3 regions of the Aquamicrobium segne genome follow, and region 2 is predicted to be linked to each of the others. Evidence: predicted binding sites of a transcription regulator. Region 2 holds the regulator's gene; each other region holds the start of a gene.
The links. The regulator PhoB, encoded in region 2, activates phosphate uptake and scavenging genes when phosphate is short. The targets are predictions, from matches to a motif close to TGTCATNNANCTGTCAT.
Positions count from the first base shown of each region.

Region 1 (6,682 bases), on a different contig from region 2:
ACGCCTTGCAATGCGCTCTGCGGCAGCCGGGTATTTTTCCAGATAGGCTTCAATCGTCTCAACGCCGGATTCTTCGGCGATTGCCTTGTCCTGCAATTTAAGCCGCACCGCCGCTTGTGTCGGCCAGGCGCCGGCTGAAGGCAGGAAGGCCTCAAGCCAGGCAGGTCCGGCATCGGCATAAAGTTTTGTCAGGTCAGGCCCAAAATAGGCGCCATTGCCAACAATCGTGTGGCAGCCCATGCAATTATAAGCCTGAAACACACGCTTGCCCGCAACAGCATCAACACCCGCATAGGTGATATTGGACGGCACGGCCTGCCCGCGTGAATCGAGGAAGGAGACCGCCGACAGGGCCACAAAAATAAGCGCCATCAGACCAAGGACCGCCAGGGCGCGGCGACGCTTGATCCCCTCATGGCATGGTTGTCCGGGCTTGCAGCTCATGACACGCCCTCCTTGCCATCTGTGGTGGCGCAGCCACAGTCTGCCGGTTGCTGTTCCCGTTCCAGCGCATCATGCTCAAACAATGTGCGCAAACTGTCGAGAAACGCATAGAAAACATAAACGGCAAGCACGAAGCCCACGATAAAATAAGCCAGCCACATGGATTGCGATTCGGGCCAATATTCAAAATCACGCCAATAGGGCCATGACAGCGCCAGACTTGCGCCGCTGGCCACAATAGCGACCGCTAACCGGAACATGCGTTGTGCAGACAATTTTGCCTCCCCTTCCCTTATGGAAGTTGCCTGGTAATCGAAAGGCGATGCCCCCACATCGCCAGATACAGATTTTCCCAGATACAAATTTCCAAGGAGTGCAGCCCAAAATGGACAGGCATCCTTAAAATAGGTATTTAAGATACCTATTCATAATCTTGTTAATTTACATTGTAAATGCCAATTAAGGGGAACTTATGCGACTTTCTGCCTTCACCGATTATGGCTTGCGTGTTCTGATGCGGCTTGCCGACACTCCCGATGAGCCGCTGACCACCGCAGGCATCGCGCAAGAATTCCAGATTCCCTACAACCACCTGACCAAAGTCGTGCTGGATCTGTCACGCGGTGGCTTTGTCATCACCCAGCGCGGTGCAGGTGGTGGCATCCGTCTGGCCCGCCCTGCTGAGGAGATGACGCTGGGTGAAGTCGTGCGTCATCTGGAAAGCCGCTATGACATGGTGGAATGCTTTCGGGCCGATGGGGGAGCTTGCCTGCTTACCCCTCGCTGCCGCCTGAGACCGCAACTGGCTGCCGCCCGCGAAGCCTTTATCCGCGAGTTGGACAAGACGACGATAGCCGCTTGCGCCTATCCCGGACCAGACTCTGAAAAAATTGCAAGTTAAAGTATGTCGCTTTTCTTTCAAATTTCCGCGACCAGACATCAAAACAGTTTGTTCTATATCATAGAAGCGCCTGGGCAACGGAGCTAGAGACACATTATCGCGTTCGCCAATCTTGCATCCGGCACCTTAATATGCATTAGAAATGCATAATTATAAGATGCCTGACGGGAAGCCGTCCATGCAAAAGGCAACAGACCAGTGATCCATGGAGAAAGTGCTTATGGAACCGTCTCTGCTGCAAAAATACGGCGAAGCCCGCCTGCCGCGCTATACAAGCTACCCCACCGCCCCGCATTTTTCGCCTGCCGTCAATGAGGAAACCTATGCCGACTGGCTGGCAAATCTGCCAGCGGATGAGCCGGTTTCACTTTATCTCCACATCCCCTTTTGCCGGGCCATGTGCTGGTATTGCGGCTGCCACACCACCATCACGATAAGAGACCAGCCCATCATCGACTATCTGGCGATTTTACGCGCCGAGATCGAGACGGTTGCCACTAGGGCAACGCAAGGGCTGCCTGTCGAAAAAGTCCATTTCGGGGGCGGCACACCAACCATTGTCGAGCCGCAGGATTTTATCGCGCTGGTTGATCTGCTGCGTCAGCGTTTTGACTTTCGGCCCGACAGTGAACTGGCGGTCGAGATTGATCCGCGTACCTTGACCTCTGCCATGGCGGAGGCGCTCGGGCAGGCAGGCATCAACCGCGCCAGTCTGGGTGTGCAAAGCTTTGATCCCGTCGTGCAAAAGGCTGTCAACCGCATCCAGAGTGAGGAACAGACCTTTGATGCGGTCAGGAATTTGCGCGCAAGCGGGGTTGAGAAGATCAATTTCGACCTGATCTATGGCCTGCCATATCAGACCATTACCTCTTGTGTGGAAACGGCCAGGGCAGCAGCCGCCATGCGCCCCGACCGCTTTGCCGTGTTTGGCTATGCCCATGTGCCGTCCTTCAAGAAGCACCAGCGCATGATTGATGAGGCAGCCCTGCCCGATAGTTCTGCCCGCAGCCAACAGGCGCAGGCCATTGCACAAACTTTGATTGATGCAGGCTATCGTCAGATCGGCCTTGATCATTTCGCGCTGCCTGAAGACGATCTGGCGGCAGCACAAAGTGCTGGAAAACTACGGCGTAATTTTCAGGGCTACACAACCGATAATTGCCAAACACTGATCGGCTTTGGCGCCTCGGCCATTGGCCAGACCGCACAAGGCTATGTACAAAATGAAGTGGCGCTTGGCCGTTATGCCGAGGCCGTTTCCTCCGGTCGGCTGGCGACCGCCAAGGGCTATCGGATGACGGTGGAAGATCAGGCGCGCGCTGCCGTTATCGAGCGGCTGATGTGCGATTTCTCAGTCGATGTCCCGGCGGTTCTGGCCCCCTTTGGCCTTGATCCGGCGCTGCTTCTGGAAGGCAACCCCGCGCTTGCCACACTGGCTGGTGAAGGGGTCGTTGAACTTTCAAATGGCACGGTCAGCGTGCGCGCTGATCATCGTTTTCTGGTGCGCGTCGCTGCTGCTGCTTTTGATGCCTATCTGGCAACCTCACCGCGGGCACATGGAAAGGCTGCATGACCTGCATCTTGCAAGCCGCCCAAAACAGGTATTTATAATGCATATTTTACAACAGCTCTTATGAGGCGCGCCCATGTCGGAATTTCTGGAACTGGTCAACCGCCATACCGATCCGCACCACACTGATCTGCACCATACTGGCAACACCGCAGAAGAAACGGCTACGCATAGCGCAGCCATTGTTGCCCGATTGGCGGATATGCTCAGGCAGGCACAATTAGAGTGCATGTGTGAAACGCAGCTTCAGGAAACATTGACGCATTTTGCAGCGCTGGAGCAGCGTCGCGCTACAGACACGCATTTTCTCAACGCCCGCGACCGTCGCGAACAGATCGAGACGATGCTGTATTTCCTGAATGATCTGGATGAGTTGGGGCCCGCAGAGCAGGACCGCAGCGTCTATGCCGATATTGCGCTTTTATTTGAAGACATTGCCCGGGCTGCGCATGAAGGTGCGTATTCAATGTGGCAATTGGCGCAGCGCACAACCCGGGAAACGGCCTGACCCTATTTGGAGGGTTTGAACTGTGCCGCAGCAGCATCAAAGACCTGACGTGCAACTACAGCGTCTTCAAAGCCCTGTGAAACCATTCCCCCGTCGGGGCCCTTGTAATTGGCAAACCACAGGCCGACGATCTCGCTTACAGCGGGAAATTCCTGATCCAGTTGTTCCATGCTCTCAATATGAGCAAACGGGGAATCTGCTGTCAGAACCGCAATGAGCTTGTCGTCCTGTTCGCCATCGTCGAGCATTTTCAAAACACCGATCAGGCGAACACTGACAACCTCCCCGCGCGGCACAGCCTGCCCCAGAACAATGACATCAAGAGGATCGCCATCACCGCCAAGTTCTTTCGGCAGTGCGGTTCCGGGGATTGCGCCGTAATTACCCGGATAGCCGAGATAATTGACGATTCGCGGCTTCTCATTTTTGTATTCCCAATAGACAGCCTTTGGATTGTCCTTGCTGACTTCCCACTTGGCCGAGGTTCCTGTTGGAATTTCCACGATGGCGCGAACCGTTCCGTCCTCATTCAAGGGGGCAAGCTCCATCAACTCCTGTGTTCCGACAATGGTATAGTCATCGGTGGGCTGCATGGCATTGGTGTGGCGTGTGGTATCGGCAAAGGAAAGCCCGCCAATTGTTTGCGCATGGGCGACCGGCGAGAGTGAAAGGACCGCGCCAGCAAAGGCCAGGGTAACCAGCTTGTTCATAGATGTCTCCAATCATTTACCGTGGCTGGCTAACCGATAAGTATGACAGGGCGTTGACACTTGTGCCTTGCCCCCGCTTGTCAGAAACATGCCAATATGGCAAAGCCGTTGCACTCACCCTGGACCCGGTGAAACTCCGGGTGGCTCTTCCGGCCGCCGATCCGCCGGACACTCCAGACAAAACTCAGCCTGATTGCCCGATACGTTCAACGTGATCCGGCAAGGCTGTAATTATGTGCTAATGTTTTCTGCTCAAACAATTCACCGCAACTGGTTTTCCAATATCCGTGCCGATATTCTTTCAGGCATTGTTGTCGCGCTTGCGCTGATCCCTGAAGCGATCGGGTTTTCCATTATCGCCGGTGTTGATCCGCGCGTCGGCCTTTATGCGTCAGTAGTCATCGCCATCGTCATTTCCTTTACCGGGGGGCGGCCCGCGATGATTTCGGCGGCAACTGCGGCAACAGCAGTGCTGTTTGGCACGCTTGTTCGCGAGCACGGGCTGCAATATCTTCTGGCTGCCACCATCCTTGCCGGTATTATCCAGATTATTGCAGGCTGGCTGCGTATCGCCGAGATCATGCGCTTTGTTTCCCGTTCGGTGATGACAGGCTTTGTCAATTCGCTGGCCATTTTCATCTTCATGGCGCAACTGCCCGAATTGATCGGGGTGACATGGGAAACCTATGCACTGATTGCCGCCGGGCTTGCCATCATCTATCTTTTCCCGCGATTGACCACCAAGATCCCGTCGCCTTTGATCTGCATCCTTGTCCTGGCCGGACTGACGATCACGCTGGGCATTGATATTCGCACCGTTGCCGATCTCGGCGAATTGCCAAATGCTCTGCCGGTTCTGCTTTTTCCCGATGTCCCGCTTAATTTTGAGACGCTCCGGATCATCTTTCCCACTTCGATTGCCGTCGCCGCCGTCGGTCTGCTTGAAAGCCTGTTGACCGCATCCATCGTTGACCAGATGACCGACACCAGCAGCAACAAGCACCGTGAAAGCATCGGTCAGGGCCTTGCCAATATCGCCAGCGGCTTGTTTGGCGGCATGGGCGGCTGCGCCATGATCGGGCAATCGGTGATCAATGTCAGGTCAGGCGGGCGCACACGGCTTTCAACTCTCAGTGCGGGGAGTTTCCTGCTGTTTTTGCTGATGTTGCTGGGCGATCTGGTCGGCCTCATCCCGATGCCTGCTCTCGTTGCCATCATGCTCATGGTGTCTGTCAGCACCTTCCGCTGGTCGTCGCTTGCCGATCTTGCCCACCATCCCCGACGCTCCAGCCTCGTCATGCTTGCAACGATGACCACCATGGTCACAACCCAAAATCTGGCGCTTGGCGTCGGCGTCGGTGTGCTTTTGTCCGGCATTTTCTTTGCCTGGAAAGTGGCGCAGATTTTTCGCGTTACCTCCACCCTGTCAGAAGATGGCAGGCACCGGCATTATCATATCGAAGGCCAGATCTTTTTTGCATCCGCAGATAAATTTCTTGCCGCCTTCAATTTTGCTGAGCAACTCGATGGTGCAACGATTGATGTGAGCAAGGCTCATATCTGGGACCTGACGGGCGTCAACGCCATCGACACGGCAGTGCTGAAACTGCGCAAGGCAGGCATGACTGTCGAGGTTCTCGGCCTTAATGACGCCAGCGCCACCATTATGGACAAGCTCGCCATGCATGACCAACCCAATGCCATGGAGAAGGTTCTCGGGCATTAAGCCTGTTTCCCGAAACTTGAGAACCAGTTTCGAGATAAAGATTTTGATTTATCCGTACTTGTGCGGACACTCACCAAATAATGTCGACAAATAATAATTTATTGTATACACAGCGCAGGGCGCAATGATAACTGGCGCAGTGCTCAAATCTAGCTCAACGCCCTTGGTCACAGTCTCAAGGGGGAGTTTCCGTTTGACGGCTACAAAAAAATCTCCGGTTACAACTGCGAGAAAAGACTGGTGGCCTGATCTTGTCCGGGGAGGTTGACATGGTGGTTTCAAAACAAGATCAGACGCAAGGTGGCTCAGGATGGGGCGCTGGCGCTTCAACCAGCACTGAAGCAGCACTCCTCAGACGCTATCCCGGCCTTCAAGCCTTGATGAAACGTGCAAAGCAACGGATTCCAAGGTTTGCTTTCGACTATCTTGAGGGCGGCGTCGGCAATGAAATCTGCATCGAACGCAACCGTCAAGCGTTCGATGATATTGAAATCATTCCTCGCTATGGCCTTGATACAAGCGCGCCAAACCTGACCACCTCGCTATTTTCCTGCGATTATGCGATGCCGCTTGGCATTTCTCCCATGGGCCTGTCGGGCCTCGTCTGGCCGAAGGCCGACGAAGCCATGGCCGCAGCGGCAGAAAAATCCAAAATCCCGTTCGTGCTGTCCATGGTCTCCAACACCGACATTGAGGCCATCGCCCGCATCGCCCCAAACGTGGTGTGGCTGCAACTCTATGCTGTGCCGCAAGACGATTACCGCGTAACACTGGACATGGTCGACCGGGCTATCAAGGCAGGTGTTCATGCTCTGGTGCTCAC
Region 1 covers NZ_JBHSLL010000062.1:104,967-111,648, forward strand. Annotated here, with positions in the region: gene ACFPLB_RS17245 (c-type cytochrome) at 1-444, opposite strand, end outside; gene ACFPLB_RS17250 (hypothetical protein) at 441-719, opposite strand; gene ACFPLB_RS17255 (RrF2 family transcriptional regulator) at 917-1,345, shown strand; gene hemN (oxygen-independent coproporphyrinogen III oxidase) at 1,566-2,918, shown strand; gene ACFPLB_RS17265 (hypothetical protein) at 2,992-3,423, shown strand; gene ACFPLB_RS17270 (inorganic diphosphatase) at 3,426-4,133, opposite strand; sul1 at 4,252-4,307, shown strand; gene ACFPLB_RS17275 (SulP family inorganic anion transporter) at 4,375-5,859, shown strand; gene ACFPLB_RS17280 (alpha-hydroxy acid oxidase) at 6,129-6,682, shown strand, end outside.
Region 1: ACFPLB_RS17270 (inorganic diphosphatase) is a predicted target of PhoB. The motif match lies at 4,176-4,192, and genes of this name have one in related genera.

Region 2 (6,682 bases):
TGCTGCAAAGCTTGGCATTGATGTTGACGATACAAAAAACAAAGCTGATTTGCGCCAGCTTTCCAACATGATCTCGCAAGGGGCGCGTGTGCAACTGCGCAGCATGGTGATGGAAAACCCTGCCATTTTGGGCACCACGCAAAATATCCGGGTGCTGGCCAGCGGCGATATCGATTCAGCCAATAAGGGCCAGATTGACCTGTCGGTTCCTGAAGCACGGCGCAAGGTCAAGGACCGTCAGCTTGAATGGATGAAGGTGCTGGACGAGCAAGGCGCCATGACCCAGAATTTTAACACCGGACTGTTCACCTTCGGCGCGTCCAGCCGTCCGGAAATGGCGGGCATGGGTGTGGCGCTGATCGGTTCGCTTTACATGATGCTGATCGTGCTGGTGCTGGCGCTGCCGATCGGGGTTGCCGCCTCCATTTATCTGGAAGAGTTTGCGCCCAAAAACCGCTGGACCGACCTGATCGAGGTCAATATCAACAATCTGGCGGCCGTGCCTTCCATCGTGTTCGGTCTGCTGGGGCTGGCGGTCTTTATCGGCTTTGCCGGTCTGCCGCGTTCAGCCTCGCTGGTTGGTGGTCTGGTGCTGACATTGATGACATTGCCCACCATCATCATCGCCACCCGTGCGGCGCTCAAGGCGGTGCCGCCGTCAATCCGCGCCGGTGCGCTGGGCATTGGCGCCTCTCCCATGCAAACCGTGTTTCATCATGTGCTGCCCCTGGCGGCTCCCGGTATCCTGACCGGCACCATTATCGGTCTGGCGCAGGCGCTGGGTGAGACTGCGCCGCTATTGCTGATTGGCATGGTTGCCTTTGTGGCCGACTATCCGACAACGCCGCTTGATCCGGCCACTGCCTTGCCGGTGCAGATCTATATGTGGGCCAATGAGGCCGAGCGCGCTTTTGTGGAGCGCACCTCAGGCGCCATCATCATTCTGTTGCTGTTTTTGGCGGCGATGAATTTGATAGCCATTTTGCTGCGTCGGCGTTTTGAGCGGCGCTGGTAGATCAAGGAAAAAACCATGAATATCATGGATGAAGCCATTCTGGAGAAGGCCATGAGCGCAGATGTGGCGCCCGCCACCAATGAGAACATCAAGATGCGCGGCGAGAAGGTGTGTGTCTTTTATGGCGACAAGCAGGCCCTGTTCGGGGTGGATCTTTTAATCCGTCAAAATCAGGTCACAGCCCTGATTGGCCCGTCCGGCTGCGGAAAATCGACCTTTTTGCGCTGTCTCAACCGGATGAATGACACGATTGATTCAGCCCGTGTCGAAGGAAAGATCACGCTGGATGGCGAAGATATTTATGATCGCAATATCGACGTGGTCGAGTTGCGCTCACGTGTCGGTATGGTGTTCCAGAAGCCGAACCCGTTTCCAAAATCGATCTATGAGAATGTGGCCTATGGCCCACGCATTCACGGTCTGGCGCGCAACAAGGCCGATATGGACGCCATTGTGGAAACCAGCCTGAAGCGGGCGGGCCTGTTCAATGAGGTGAAGGATCGCCTTAATGATCCGGGCACCGGCCTTTCAGGTGGCCAGCAGCAGCGCTTGTGTATTGCACGCGCCATTGCCGTTTCGCCTGAAGTCATCCTGATGGATGAGCCATGCTCGGCGCTCGATCCGATTGCCACCGCGCGTGTGGAGGAACTGATCGACGAGTTGCGGGAAAATTACACCATCGTCATCGTCACCCACTCCATGCAGCAGGCCGCGCGCGTTTCGCAGCGCACCGCCATGTTCCATCTTGGCAATCTGGCTGAGGAAGGGCCGACGGAGAAGATGTTCACCAATCCTGATGACAAGCGCACGCAAGATTACATCACCGGCCGCTTCGGTTGAGGATTTGCCGCTGTCATGGCAACAGATGAGGGACGCATGATGAGCACTCATACGGTAACCGCCTTTGATGAAGATCTCAAAGAGATCCAGCAATTGGTGCGCGATATGGTGAACCTGGCCAGCACGATGATTGATGAGGCCACGAAAAGCCTGATTTCTACTGACAGCGCATTGGCAAAGCGGGTTGTTTCAGAAGATCTCATCATGGATGATTATCAGCGGCGGCTGGATGATCGCGCCATTGTGCTGATTGGCAAGCGTCAGCCGATGGCGCAGGATCTGCGCGCCGTTGTGGGAGCGCTACGCATGGCCGGTGATCTGGAACGGATCGGCGATCTGGCCAAAAACATCGCCAAGCGTGTCGATGCGGTTGGCAAATCCTCCATGCCGCGCGAACTGGCCCGTTCGATTGAGGATATGACCGGGCTGGTTTTGGAACAGGTGCACGGCGTTATTGAAGAATATGAGGCGCGCAACCCGGAAGGACTGGTGCGGTTGCGTGACGAAGATGAACTGATCGACGTGCGCTATACCGCCGTTTTCCGTGAATTGCTGACCTATATGATGGAAGATGCACGCAATATCACGGCTTGTACGCATTTGCTGTTTTGCGCCAAGAATCTGGAGCGGATTGGTGACCACGTCACCAATATTGCAGAAAATGCCTATTATGTGCTGACTGGTGCGCAATTGCCTGTCGAGCGTCCCAAGCAGGACGAGACCGGCATGCCTGCGCCCGTAGCCTGAGCCGGTTTCAGGAGCAGGAAATGATTGCGCCACGTATCATGGTGGTTGAGGATGAGGAGCCACTGGGCATTCTCTTGCGCTACAATCTGGAAGCGGAAGGCTATCAGGTCGAGATCATCACCCGTGGTGATGAAGCAGAATTGCGCTTGCAGGAAAATGTGCCTGATCTTTTGATCCTCGACTGGATGGTGCCGGTCATTTCGGGCATTGAATTGTGCCGGCGGCTGCGGATGCGCGAGCAAAGTGCGCGCTTGCCGGTCATCATGCTGACGGCGCGTGGTGAAGAAAGCGACCGGGTGCGCGGCCTTTCCACCGGGGCTGATGATTATCTGGTCAAGCCTTTTTCCATGCCGGAACTGGTGGCGCGGGTCAAAGCCCTGCTGCGGCGCACCAAGCCCGAGGTTTTGTCGTCCGTGCTTACGGTTGGCGATATTGTGCTCGATCGCGAGCAGCACCGTGTCTATCGTCAGGAGCTTGAGATCAGGCTTGGTCCGACCGAGTTTCGGTTGCTGGAATTTTTCATGCAAAATCCTGGCCGGGTTTTTTCGCGCGGGCAATTGCTGGACAATGTGTGGGGCGAGACAATCTATATTGATGAGCGCACGGTCGATGTGCATGTGGGCCGATTGCGCAAGGCGCTCAATCATGGGGCTATGCCCGATATTATCCGCACGGTGCGTGGTTCAGGCTATGCGATCAGGCCGGAATAAGGGCATCTCTGTACTCACAAAAATGCTCTGGTGGTTGTCACCTCACGCTTGTCAAGATACACGGACTTGCTACTAATGCCTTATATATTGAGGGATTACGCAGCCTGTTGAAAAGACTCTTTCCGCTTCTTACCTTTTTGGCCATTGCCCTGATCAGTCTGGCAATGGCGGGATTTGCCTATTTTGGCAGTCAGGAAGCGGCACGTATCAAGTTTGAGGCCATTGTTGATGATGCGATCTCGCGGATTGAAACGCGGCTGGATCTGCATCTGACCCTGTTGAAAACCACACAGGCTTTTCTCGATACACATGAAAATCGGGTCAGTCAGCCGCAATTCCAGGCTTTTATTGCGGCGCTGGACATGAAGGTGAATTTCCCGGGCCTGCGTGGTCTGGGCACTTTGCGGCTGGCGCGCACAGGCGATGAGGAGCAGATCAGGAGCCTCATCCATCAGGAACAGGGGCTGGAGCGCGAAATCTATCCTGAAACGGATCAGCAATGGCGCGCACCTGTTGTGATTTTTGAGCCGCGCAAACCGTCCAGCGACATGTTGATTGGCTATGACATGTTTTCAGACCCGATCCGTCGTCAGGCGATGGAAATGGCGATGAGCGATGACGCTCTACATGCCACAGCACCGCTCATGCTGGGTGAAAATGCCGGAGTTGACCCATTTGCGGGCTTTGTTGTTTTTGTGCGGTTGAAGAATGCCCGGCCTTTTGCCGCAACTCAAACGCCGCCTCCGCTTACCGACGGCTTTCTTTATGCCGGGTTTCGTTCTGATGAGTTGTTCAATTCGGCGCTGCTGCGTATGCCCCTGCTTCCTGTCCATGTCACCATTTATGACAGCCAGACAGGAGAAGAAAAACCGATGTTCAATTCCGCAACGCCCGCCATCACGATGGGGAACCTTGTGGATACGCGCTATATGAATGTGGCTGACCGCCAGTGGGCTTTGAAATTTGAGCCAACGGTTGCGTTTTCGCCACCATCCTCGCCTGTGATCCCTGTCATGCTTGGCCTGTTTGGGTTGTTGTCGGCTGTCGCTATTGCGCTGGTGTCCCGCTACAGGGAACGCGCCTATGATGCTGCTGAAAAACTGCATGAAACAGCCGAAAAGAGCCTTTTGGAAAAGGATTTGATGCTTCAGGAGATGAAGCACCGGATCAAGAATCTCATTTCCCGCATATTGGCGATTTCCAGACAGACGGCCTCACGGGCCGCCGATGTGAATGAGTTTTCTGAATCCTTTACCGCCCGCTTGCAGGCGATGGCCGCTTCACAGGATATGCTGACGCGCTCGCGCTGGCAAAAGGTGGATCTTATGGAGTTGCTGCGCATTGAACTGGAGCAGGTGTTTGGCAACGATCTTCAGCCGGGGCTGTTGAATGGCCCGCAGGTTTTACTCGATGAGGCTGCCACACAGGCGCTGGGCCTGACTTTTCATGAACTGGCGACCAATGCCTTGAAATATGGAAAAGCAAGCAATTCGATTGATGCGCTCAAGGTTGACTGGCGGGTGGAAGGGCAGCACCGCAAGCGGATGTTGATCTTGAACTGGCGTGAATCGGAACAGGAAAATCTTCAGAAGCCTGAAAGCATCGGCTTTGGCACCAAACTGATTGATGTCAATATCACCCGTGAACTTGGCGGGTCTATCAGCCGACGTTTTTTGCCGAGCGGCCTTCAGGTGAAAATCCGCATTCCGCTGAAATAAGCAGGCTGGCCGCTGAAACAAGAAGGCCGGCAGAGCCGACCTTCTTCTTCCGCATGATCTTATCTTAAAAAGTCTGCAACTTTTCTAAGATCAGTTGCAGCGGGCGGTGTAGATGCGGCGGGTATCGGGATCGCGATATTCGCAATAGCCATTGCGCAAATTGCGGACCAGAAGGCCCGAGCCGGCACCGACTGCCGTGCCGATAAGCGCACCCTTGGTGCCGCCGGCAATGCCGCCAATAACCGCACCGGCAGCCGCGCCAACGCCAACATCGCGTTCAGTGGTGGTGCAGCCGCTCATGGCAGCAATTGCTGCCAGCACTATGATGGTTTTATACATGGAATAGTTCCTCTCGCTTTAAAACCCTCGCCTTGTGGTGATTCACTTGCCCAATAAAATGAAACCGTCAAGGTTCTGGTGGATTGCCTTACAGGGAAAATATATTTTAGAGCCTTTTGCAGTCGGATGGAATCATGTGACAGCAAAAGGCTTTAAACGTGGTGCAAGGTGATTTTGGCTCAGGTCTCATTTTCTCCTCCTGTTGATGTTTCAAAATTGCTGGCTGGAATGACCAGCCTGTATTCCAGTTCCCCATTGTTAAGTGTTAAGAAAGCCTGACCGTTCAGGGCGGTTGGAACCACACGTTCCAGTGTGACACGCCTGAAATCTTGCGGAGATGGCAATGTGCTGCGGCATTCAAGCTGCTCATTCCACTGCAAGGTGAGGGAGATTGCCTCTGTTTTATCTTCCAGTCTGTCGATATGGGCGCGCACATGAATATGATTGCCCGATTGTGACAAGGCCCCGCGTGAAAGCGAGTTGACAACCAGTTCATGCACGGCAAGTCCGATATGAAGGGCTGCGTTGGGGCTTAGATAAGGATTGGCCCCCTCAAAATGAAATATATCGTCATTATTGGTGGGGGTATAGCCAAGCTGGCCTTTGATGAGTTCTTTCAGGCCCGCACCGCGCCAGTTTGAGGATGTGACAATATCCTGTGAGGCGGAAAGCGATTGCAGCCGCCCCTGAAAACTGGTCAGAAACCCCGATATGGTGCTGGCATGGCGTCCGGTCTGGCTGGCGATGCTTTGAATGATGGCCAGAAGATTTTTGGACCGGTGGCTGACTTCGCGCAGCAGGGCGCGCAGGCTTTGCTCACGGCGTTTGCGCTCTGTTATTTCAATCTTGGTGGTGATCACCCCCCGCACAGTGCCATTTTCATGGCGGTCCGGGTCGATCCAGATTTCAAACCAGCGCAATTCATCCTGGTCGGGCGCATTGATCTCAAAGCGATGGTGGCTGCCATTGGCGATGGCGTCTTCGCGGGCTGCGATGATGCGCGACGTCTGTGAGGGGGGCAGGATGGTGTTGTCGGCATGGCCCTGCATCCAGGGGGCGGCCATGTTGCGGGCCCATACTGTTCGCAGGTTTTTATCCTGATACAGAACCGACACACCTGCATTGCGCAGAGCATGCAGCAAGGCTTTGCCAAGTTGCGAATCGTCATGCAAGGAGGGATCGATGATTTCCTCGTCGGGGTCAGGAGGTTTTATGGGGCCGTTTATTGAACCCATTGCTTGCTCTCTTGAGACTGGTTCCGATCAGTTTGTCCACATGCTGTCCGTCGGCTGATGTCTTTTAAAAGACATCAG
Region 2 covers NZ_JBHSLL010000056.1:59,128-65,809, reverse strand. Annotated here, with positions in the region: gene pstA (phosphate ABC transporter permease PstA) at 1-1,015, shown strand, start outside; gene pstB (phosphate ABC transporter ATP-binding protein PstB) at 1,031-1,855, shown strand; gene phoU (phosphate signaling complex protein PhoU) at 1,895-2,602, shown strand; gene phoB (phosphate regulon transcriptional regulator PhoB) at 2,626-3,312, shown strand; gene ACFPLB_RS14945 (CHASE domain-containing protein) at 3,420-5,030, shown strand; gene ACFPLB_RS14940 (hypothetical protein) at 5,121-5,369, opposite strand; gene ACFPLB_RS14935 (sensor histidine kinase) at 5,549-6,604, opposite strand.

Region 3 (6,682 bases), on a different contig from region 2:
CCCGTGGCGCAACGCTCGTCTTCTGTTTTTGGCATATAACCTGAATCTTCAAGCGCCTCATCGGCAGCAGCAATCCCGTAAAGGATGAAATCGCCGATCTTGCGCAATTCCTTGGTTTCAAGAACCGATTCCGGATTAAAGCTTCCGTTGGTTCCGTCGCCACGGGGAATGATGTGGGCAATCTTTGACGCAAGATCGTCCACTTCAAATTCAGTCACACGGCGCGCTGCACTACGACCGGACAGAAGCTGTTTCCATCCATGCTCGTAACCCATACCGAAGGGTGAAAGCAGGCCAAGACCTGTAACGACAACGCGCCGCATGTCTAAAAATCAGTATCCGCCTGAAAGATCAGGCAGAGGCCTTGTCGATGAACTTGACGGCATCGCCGACAGTCAGAATTGTCTCGGCAGCGTCGTCAGGAATTTCCACGCTGAACTCTTCTTCAAAGGCCATCACGAGTTCGACCGTGTCGAGGCTGTCAGCGCCCAGATCGTCGATAAAGCTGGCCTGCTCGGTCACCTTGTCGGCGTCGACGCCGAGATGCTCGATAACGATCTTCTTAACGCGCTCTGCGGTGTCACTCATTTGGGCATCCTCGTCTTCAGTTTGCTTGGTCTTCGTTAGCGGTCGTTGTGCCGCTAATCAAGTTGAAAAGATAGTCCTGTCGGAAACGCTGCAAAATACAGGATCTTCGACAAATCTCATAAGATTGGGGGTCGCATTACATGATGTTGCGCCCATATCCAAGGCAAAAAGCCTGCTGTCCTCAGGAGTTCCCCCTTCAGATCATCGCCATGCCACCATTCACATGAATGGTCTGGCCTGTAATATAGGATGCCTCATCCGAAGCAAGATAGACAACAGCAGCCGCAATTTCATCGCCCGTCCCCATGCGCCGGGCCGGAATGGCCGACATGATGGCATCCTTTTGCTTGTCATTGAGCTTATCGGTCATTGCTGATTCGATAAAGCCGGGGGCAACGCAATTGACCGTAATATTGCGGGTGGCGATTTCCTGCGCCAGAGACTTGGAAAAGCCGATAAGACCCGCCTTTGAAGCACAATAATTGGCTTGTCCTGGATTGCCGGTAACGCCCACAACCGAACTGATATTGATGATGCGGCCATGGCGACGGCGCATCATCGGATGTGTCAATTCGCGGGTCAGCCGGAAAACAGCCGACAGATTGACGTTGATAACCTCATCCCAGTCTGCATCGCTCATGCGCACAAACAATCCGTCGCGGGTGATCCCGGCATTGTTGATTAAAATATCCACGCCTTCCAGCTCGGATTCGGCTTTCTGGCCAAGCGCCTTGACCTCGGCTGCATCGCCCAGATTGGCCGGAAACAGTTTGACCCTGTCACCCAGTTCTGTCGCCAGCGTCTCCAGTTTTTCAACGCGCGTACCGTGCAGGCCAACCACAGCGCCCTGCTTGTGCAAAAGGCGGGCAATCGCCTCGCCAATGCCGCCGGTAGCCCCCGTGACCAATGCCTTGCGACCCGTCAGATCAAACATTCATGTCTCCTTCGACGCTGCCCAACAGCCTGTCCAACCCTATTTACAAAGCGGCAAGCGCTGCATCCACATCGGCTGGTGTTCCAATGGAACTGACAGCGATATCGCGATTTATACGCCGTGCAAGCCCGCAAAGCACCTTTCCAGCGCCAATTTCATACAATGAGGTGATGCCGTTGGCCCCAAACCATTCGACAGTCTCGCGCCAGCGCACCTGACCCGTCACCTGTTCAACCAGACGCTGCGCAATCAGATCAGGATCGCTCGTCGGCTCCACCGAGACGTTTGACACGACAGGAACAGAGGGAACATGGCGCTGCACATCCGCCAGCGCCTCACGCATGATTTCAGCCGCCGGAGCCATCAGCGCGCTATGAAAAGGGGCCGAGACCTGCAACATCAAGGCGCGTTTTGCCCCTTTTTCCGTACACAATGCAGCGGCGCGCTCAATTGCTGCCTTGCTGCCTGAAATAACAAGCTGGCCGCCGCCATTATCATTGGCGATCTGGCAGACTTCTTCGCCTTGCACGGCTTCCAGACAGGCCGATTCGACATCCTGTTGCGCCAGCCCGATAATGGCCGCCATTGCGCCTTCACCGGGCGCCACGGCCGCCTGCATGGCATTGCCGCGAATGCGCAACAGCCGTGCAGCATCCCCGACAGACACAAAACCTGCCGCTGCCAGCGCCGAATATTCGCCCAGCGAATGACCGGCCACATAGGCCACCTTGTCTTTCAGTAAAAACCCGCGCGATTCCAGGGCGCGCATCGCAGCCAGCGAGACCGCCATCAGCGCCGGTTGCGCATTGGCCGTCAATATCAGTTTGTCGTCTGGCCCTTCAAAAATCAGCGTGGAAAGCTTTTCGCCCAGCGCCTCATCGACTTCCTCAAACACCTGACGCGCCTGTGGAAAGGCTTGCGCCAGGTCTTTGCCCATGCCCGCAGATTGACTGCCCTGCCCCGGAAAGGTGAATGCGATGGTCATAATCGGCCCCGATCTTGAACTTTCGCCTTGCGTGTCGCGCATTGTGGTCAGCCAAGTCAAGCCCGCCTGACAGCTACGACCTTATTACAGCGATTTAGACAAAGATCACAAATCGTTAAAGCGCAACATCATTGTTTCGCGCCTTTTCCCTAATTTCATCCCACCCCATACTCTACATGACATATTTATGACAGTTGCGTGACAGGTGACCACGCAAAGGGGAAGTAAATTTGGGCAACAGCAAAACCAGTTTGGGCAATCAATCCTTGCAAGACATTGAAACCGCTTGTGTGAATAAGCGTCAGACATTTGACGCCGCCTTGCGCCATGCGGGCCTGACAGTGCTGGCCTCAGCCATGCTGGTCTTTGCCATTGAATGGGTTTTTCGTGGAGACCTTGGCAGTACGGTTGCCTTTTTCATGCAGACCAACAAGCCCGGCTGGACGACAATTTTAGTGTTTGCACTGGTGTTATACGGGCTTGATGCGATTGCCGGGCGCAACTGGCTGGGGATGCTGATTGTTGCCCCTGTAACGCTGGCCCTTGCCTTTATTGGCTACCAAAAATCGCTTTATCTCGGCGACCCGCTGTTTCCGACCGATATTCTTTTTGCCCGCCAGATTTTTGAACTTCTGCCGCTTCTCATCGGCGAGCGCCCATGGGCTGGCATGGCTCTGGCAATAGCGCCGGTTCTGGCAATGGCAGCCCTGTTTTATATTTGGCGCTTCATTCGCCTTCATGTGCCGCGCATAGGCTATAAAGGGCGCATCATCCGCCTGATCCTTGTCCTGCCAATGCTGGCCTTCTTTGCCTCACTCATGGATTACGGGACATTTTCCTGGACCCGCGACCGGCTTCAAATTATTCCGATGATGTGGGATCAAAAGGAAAACTACGCCTCAAATGGCTTTACGCTGGCCTTTGCGCTCAATGTGCCGATGGCCCATGTTTCCGCACCAAACGGCTATTCAGCCAAAGCAATCGAATCCATCGCAAGGCCGGAAGTAAACACAGCCCTGCCCGATGATTATCCCGACATCATCATGGTGATGAGCGAATCATTTTGGGATGCGGGCAAGCTGCCGGGGATCACCATCACCCCTGATCCGATTTCTTCCACACGAAGATTGCAATCGGGTGAAGTGTTTTCGCCTGAATTCGGTGGCATGACTGCAAATGTCGAGTTTGAAGCGCTGACCGGCTTTTCCAATGCTTTTTTGCCTGCAGGCAGCATTCCCTATCAGCAATATATCAGAAAACCACTTCCGTCCCTGGCGTCATTTCTGGGCTCGCAAGGCTATCAGACGCTGGCCCTTCACCCCGGCACGGACTGGTTCTGGAACCGCAACAACGCCTATAAAGCGCTCGGCTTTGACGAGTTTCGCTTTGACAAGACCATGGCGCACACGCAAAAACGCGGGAAACTGGTTTCCGATACGGCAATGACCGACGAAATCATCAGCACCGCTGACATTGCAAAAAATCCATTATTTTTATTTGCCGTCAGCCTGCAAAATCACGGGCCTTACGAGGCCAACCGCTATGGCGATGCCGCCTTTGACGTTCAGGCACATAATCATAACGCAATCAGCGACCGGGCACGTGCCTCACTGGCCAGCTATGCGCAAGGAGCAGCCGATGCGGATCACGAATTGCAACGCCTGATTGACTGGGCGCAAAAGCGTGAACGGCCAACCATCATTGCGTTTTTTGGCGACCATCTGCCGCCGCTGGGGCCAACCTATGTTGAGACAGGTTTTTTAAAAACCAATGTCGCCCCCCGCAAGGACACACCACAAAACATGCTCCAGAACCGCTCCACACCGCTGGTAATCTGGTCGAACCGTTCTGGCAGTGCCGATGATATGGACGCGCTCAGTCCGGCCTTTCTGCCGCTGCATGTGCTCAAGCTGGCCGGGATCAGTCACCCCTATTACACCGGCTTTCTTGGCGATCTTTACCGGCATTATCATGTCGTGGAGCGCTCGCTGCTGCTTTCCGACACACAGGAAGCGACAACAGACTGGGCGCAGGCCAAACACATTGCCCCCCCGATCCGCAATTTTCATCATCTTCAATATGACATGATGTTTGGCAAGCAATATGCTGCGCCCGTCTTCTTTCCAGAGACAGTGGGCGACAGGATCGCTTCTGCAAATTAGGCAAAGCTGCAAGGAATAACAGGCGCAAGACTTGACATTACGGGCACAACGAGTATGTGTCGCCCCAAGTTTCCGCTTCCGGGCGCCGCCCCGTATCGTTGCGGCATAACCCCAGGATAATAAACGGACGAGCATCATGGCAAAAGCCGCGAATATCAAGATCAAGCTTCTTTCGACCGCCGACACCGGTTTCTTTTATGTGACCAGCAAGAACAGCCGCACCAAGACGGACAAGCTGTCCTTCCGCAAATATGATCCGGTTGTGAAGAAGCATGTCGAATTCAAGGAAACGAAGATCAAGTAATTTTTTTTACTTTCTTCAGACATTTAAAATGCCGCCTTTTAGGCGGCATTTTTGTTTTACGCGGCCATGCCCACAACCTTGTTGCGGCCGCTTTTCTTGGCTTCATAAAGCGCCATGTCGGCCCGCTTCAACAATGATTTTGCATCATCACCAGGCCCGCAAATGGAAGAGATTCCGATGCTGGTAGTCAGTTTGACCTCGCACCCTTGCCTGCCGATCAGAAATGGCGTCTGAGCCGTTTCCATTCTGATCCGCTCCGCCACTTTCTCCGCCACATGGCCTTCGGTATCGGGCATGATCACCACAAATTCCTCGCCACCGAAACGGCAGATCAGATCAATGGCGCGGATATTCTGACGCAGACGATGTGCAAATTCGCGTAACACATCATCTCCCCCGTCATGGCCGAATTCATCATTGATTGATTTGAACCGGTCAAGATCGATCATCATCATGGACAAGGGGCGCTGGCGCGCTGCTGCGCGCTCAAACAGCGTTTGCAGATGATTGTCCAGATAGCGCCGGTTATGCAGCCCGGTCAGCGCATCTGTGATTGCCATTTCAACCGATTGAGAAACGCTGGCGCGCAGATAATCATTGTAACGCTTGCGGCGGATTTGCGTAACAATCCGTGCTGTCAACTCGCTCGGCTCAATCGGCCGGACCAGAAAGTCATTCACGCCAAGCTCAAGCGCACGCAATGTTTGTGGGTCGTCTTCCTGCTCGGCAAGCAAAATGATCGGCAAGAAGCGTGTGCGGTCCAGAGAGCGCAATTGTGAACAAAGCCGCAGCGGATCGACATCAGGCAGTCTGGCTGAGACGATCACACATTCATATCCATCCTTGGCAGCTTTGAACAAACCCGTATTCGGATCTGTCACCAGATCAGGCTCGATGCCAGCTTTCAAATTGGTGCGGATCTTGTTTAAAACCGTCTCATCCGTATCAATCAGCAGAATTTTTGCAGGCGCCTGCACATGACCATGGCCCAAGAAATCTTCAAGATTGATATTGGCGGCAGTGGCCGTGCGAAGCCTCAACTCATCCGTGAGCATTTTCAGGCGCACAAGACTTTTAACCCGGGTCATGAGTTGCAAATCATTGACTGGCTTGGTGAGAAAATCATCCGCACCTGCTTCCAGCCCGCGAATGCGGTCTTCCACCTCGCCCAATGCCGTAATCATGATGACCGGCAGATGGGCGGTGGCCGGGTCGCGTTTGAGTCGGCGACACACCTCAAACCCGTCCATTTGGGGCATCATGACATCAAGCAAGACCACATCAACCTTGCTTGTTTCGCAAATCTCCAGAGCTTCTGCGCCTGATGAAGCCGTTACCACTTCAAAATATTCGGCCAAAAGGCGGGCCTCAAGCAAACGCACATTTGCCGGAATGTCATCAACAACGAGAATGCGCGCAGTCATGCATCCCCCAGATAAGATTTTATGGTCTCGATAAAGCGCGGTACAGAAATCGGCTTGGAAATATAGGCCTCACATCCACCTTGACGGATGCGCTCCTCATCCCCCTTCATGGCAAAAGCGGTCACAGCAATCACCGGTATGGTGTGAAGCTCATCGTCCTGCTTCAGCCATTTGGTGACTTCCAGACCAGAAACTTCCGGCAGTTGAATATCCATAAGGATCAGGTCGGGTCTATGTGTGCGGGCAAGGTCCAGCGCTTCCAGACCATTGCGTGTGCGCACGGTC
Region 3 covers NZ_JBHSLL010000001.1:4,451-11,132, reverse strand. Annotated here, with positions in the region: gene fabF (beta-ketoacyl-ACP synthase II) at 1-323, opposite strand, end outside; gene ACFPLB_RS00070 (acyl carrier protein) at 352-588, opposite strand; gene fabG (3-oxoacyl-[acyl-carrier-protein] reductase) at 785-1,522, opposite strand; gene fabD (ACP S-malonyltransferase) at 1,566-2,507, opposite strand; gene ACFPLB_RS00055 (LTA synthase family protein) at 2,864-4,669, shown strand; gene rpmG (50S ribosomal protein L33) at 4,806-4,973, shown strand; gene ACFPLB_RS00045 (PleD family two-component system response regulator) at 5,030-6,397, opposite strand; gene ACFPLB_RS00040 (response regulator) at 6,394-6,682, opposite strand, start outside.
Region 3: ACFPLB_RS00055 (LTA synthase family protein) is a predicted target of PhoB. The motif match lies at 2,695-2,711, and genes of this name have one in related genera.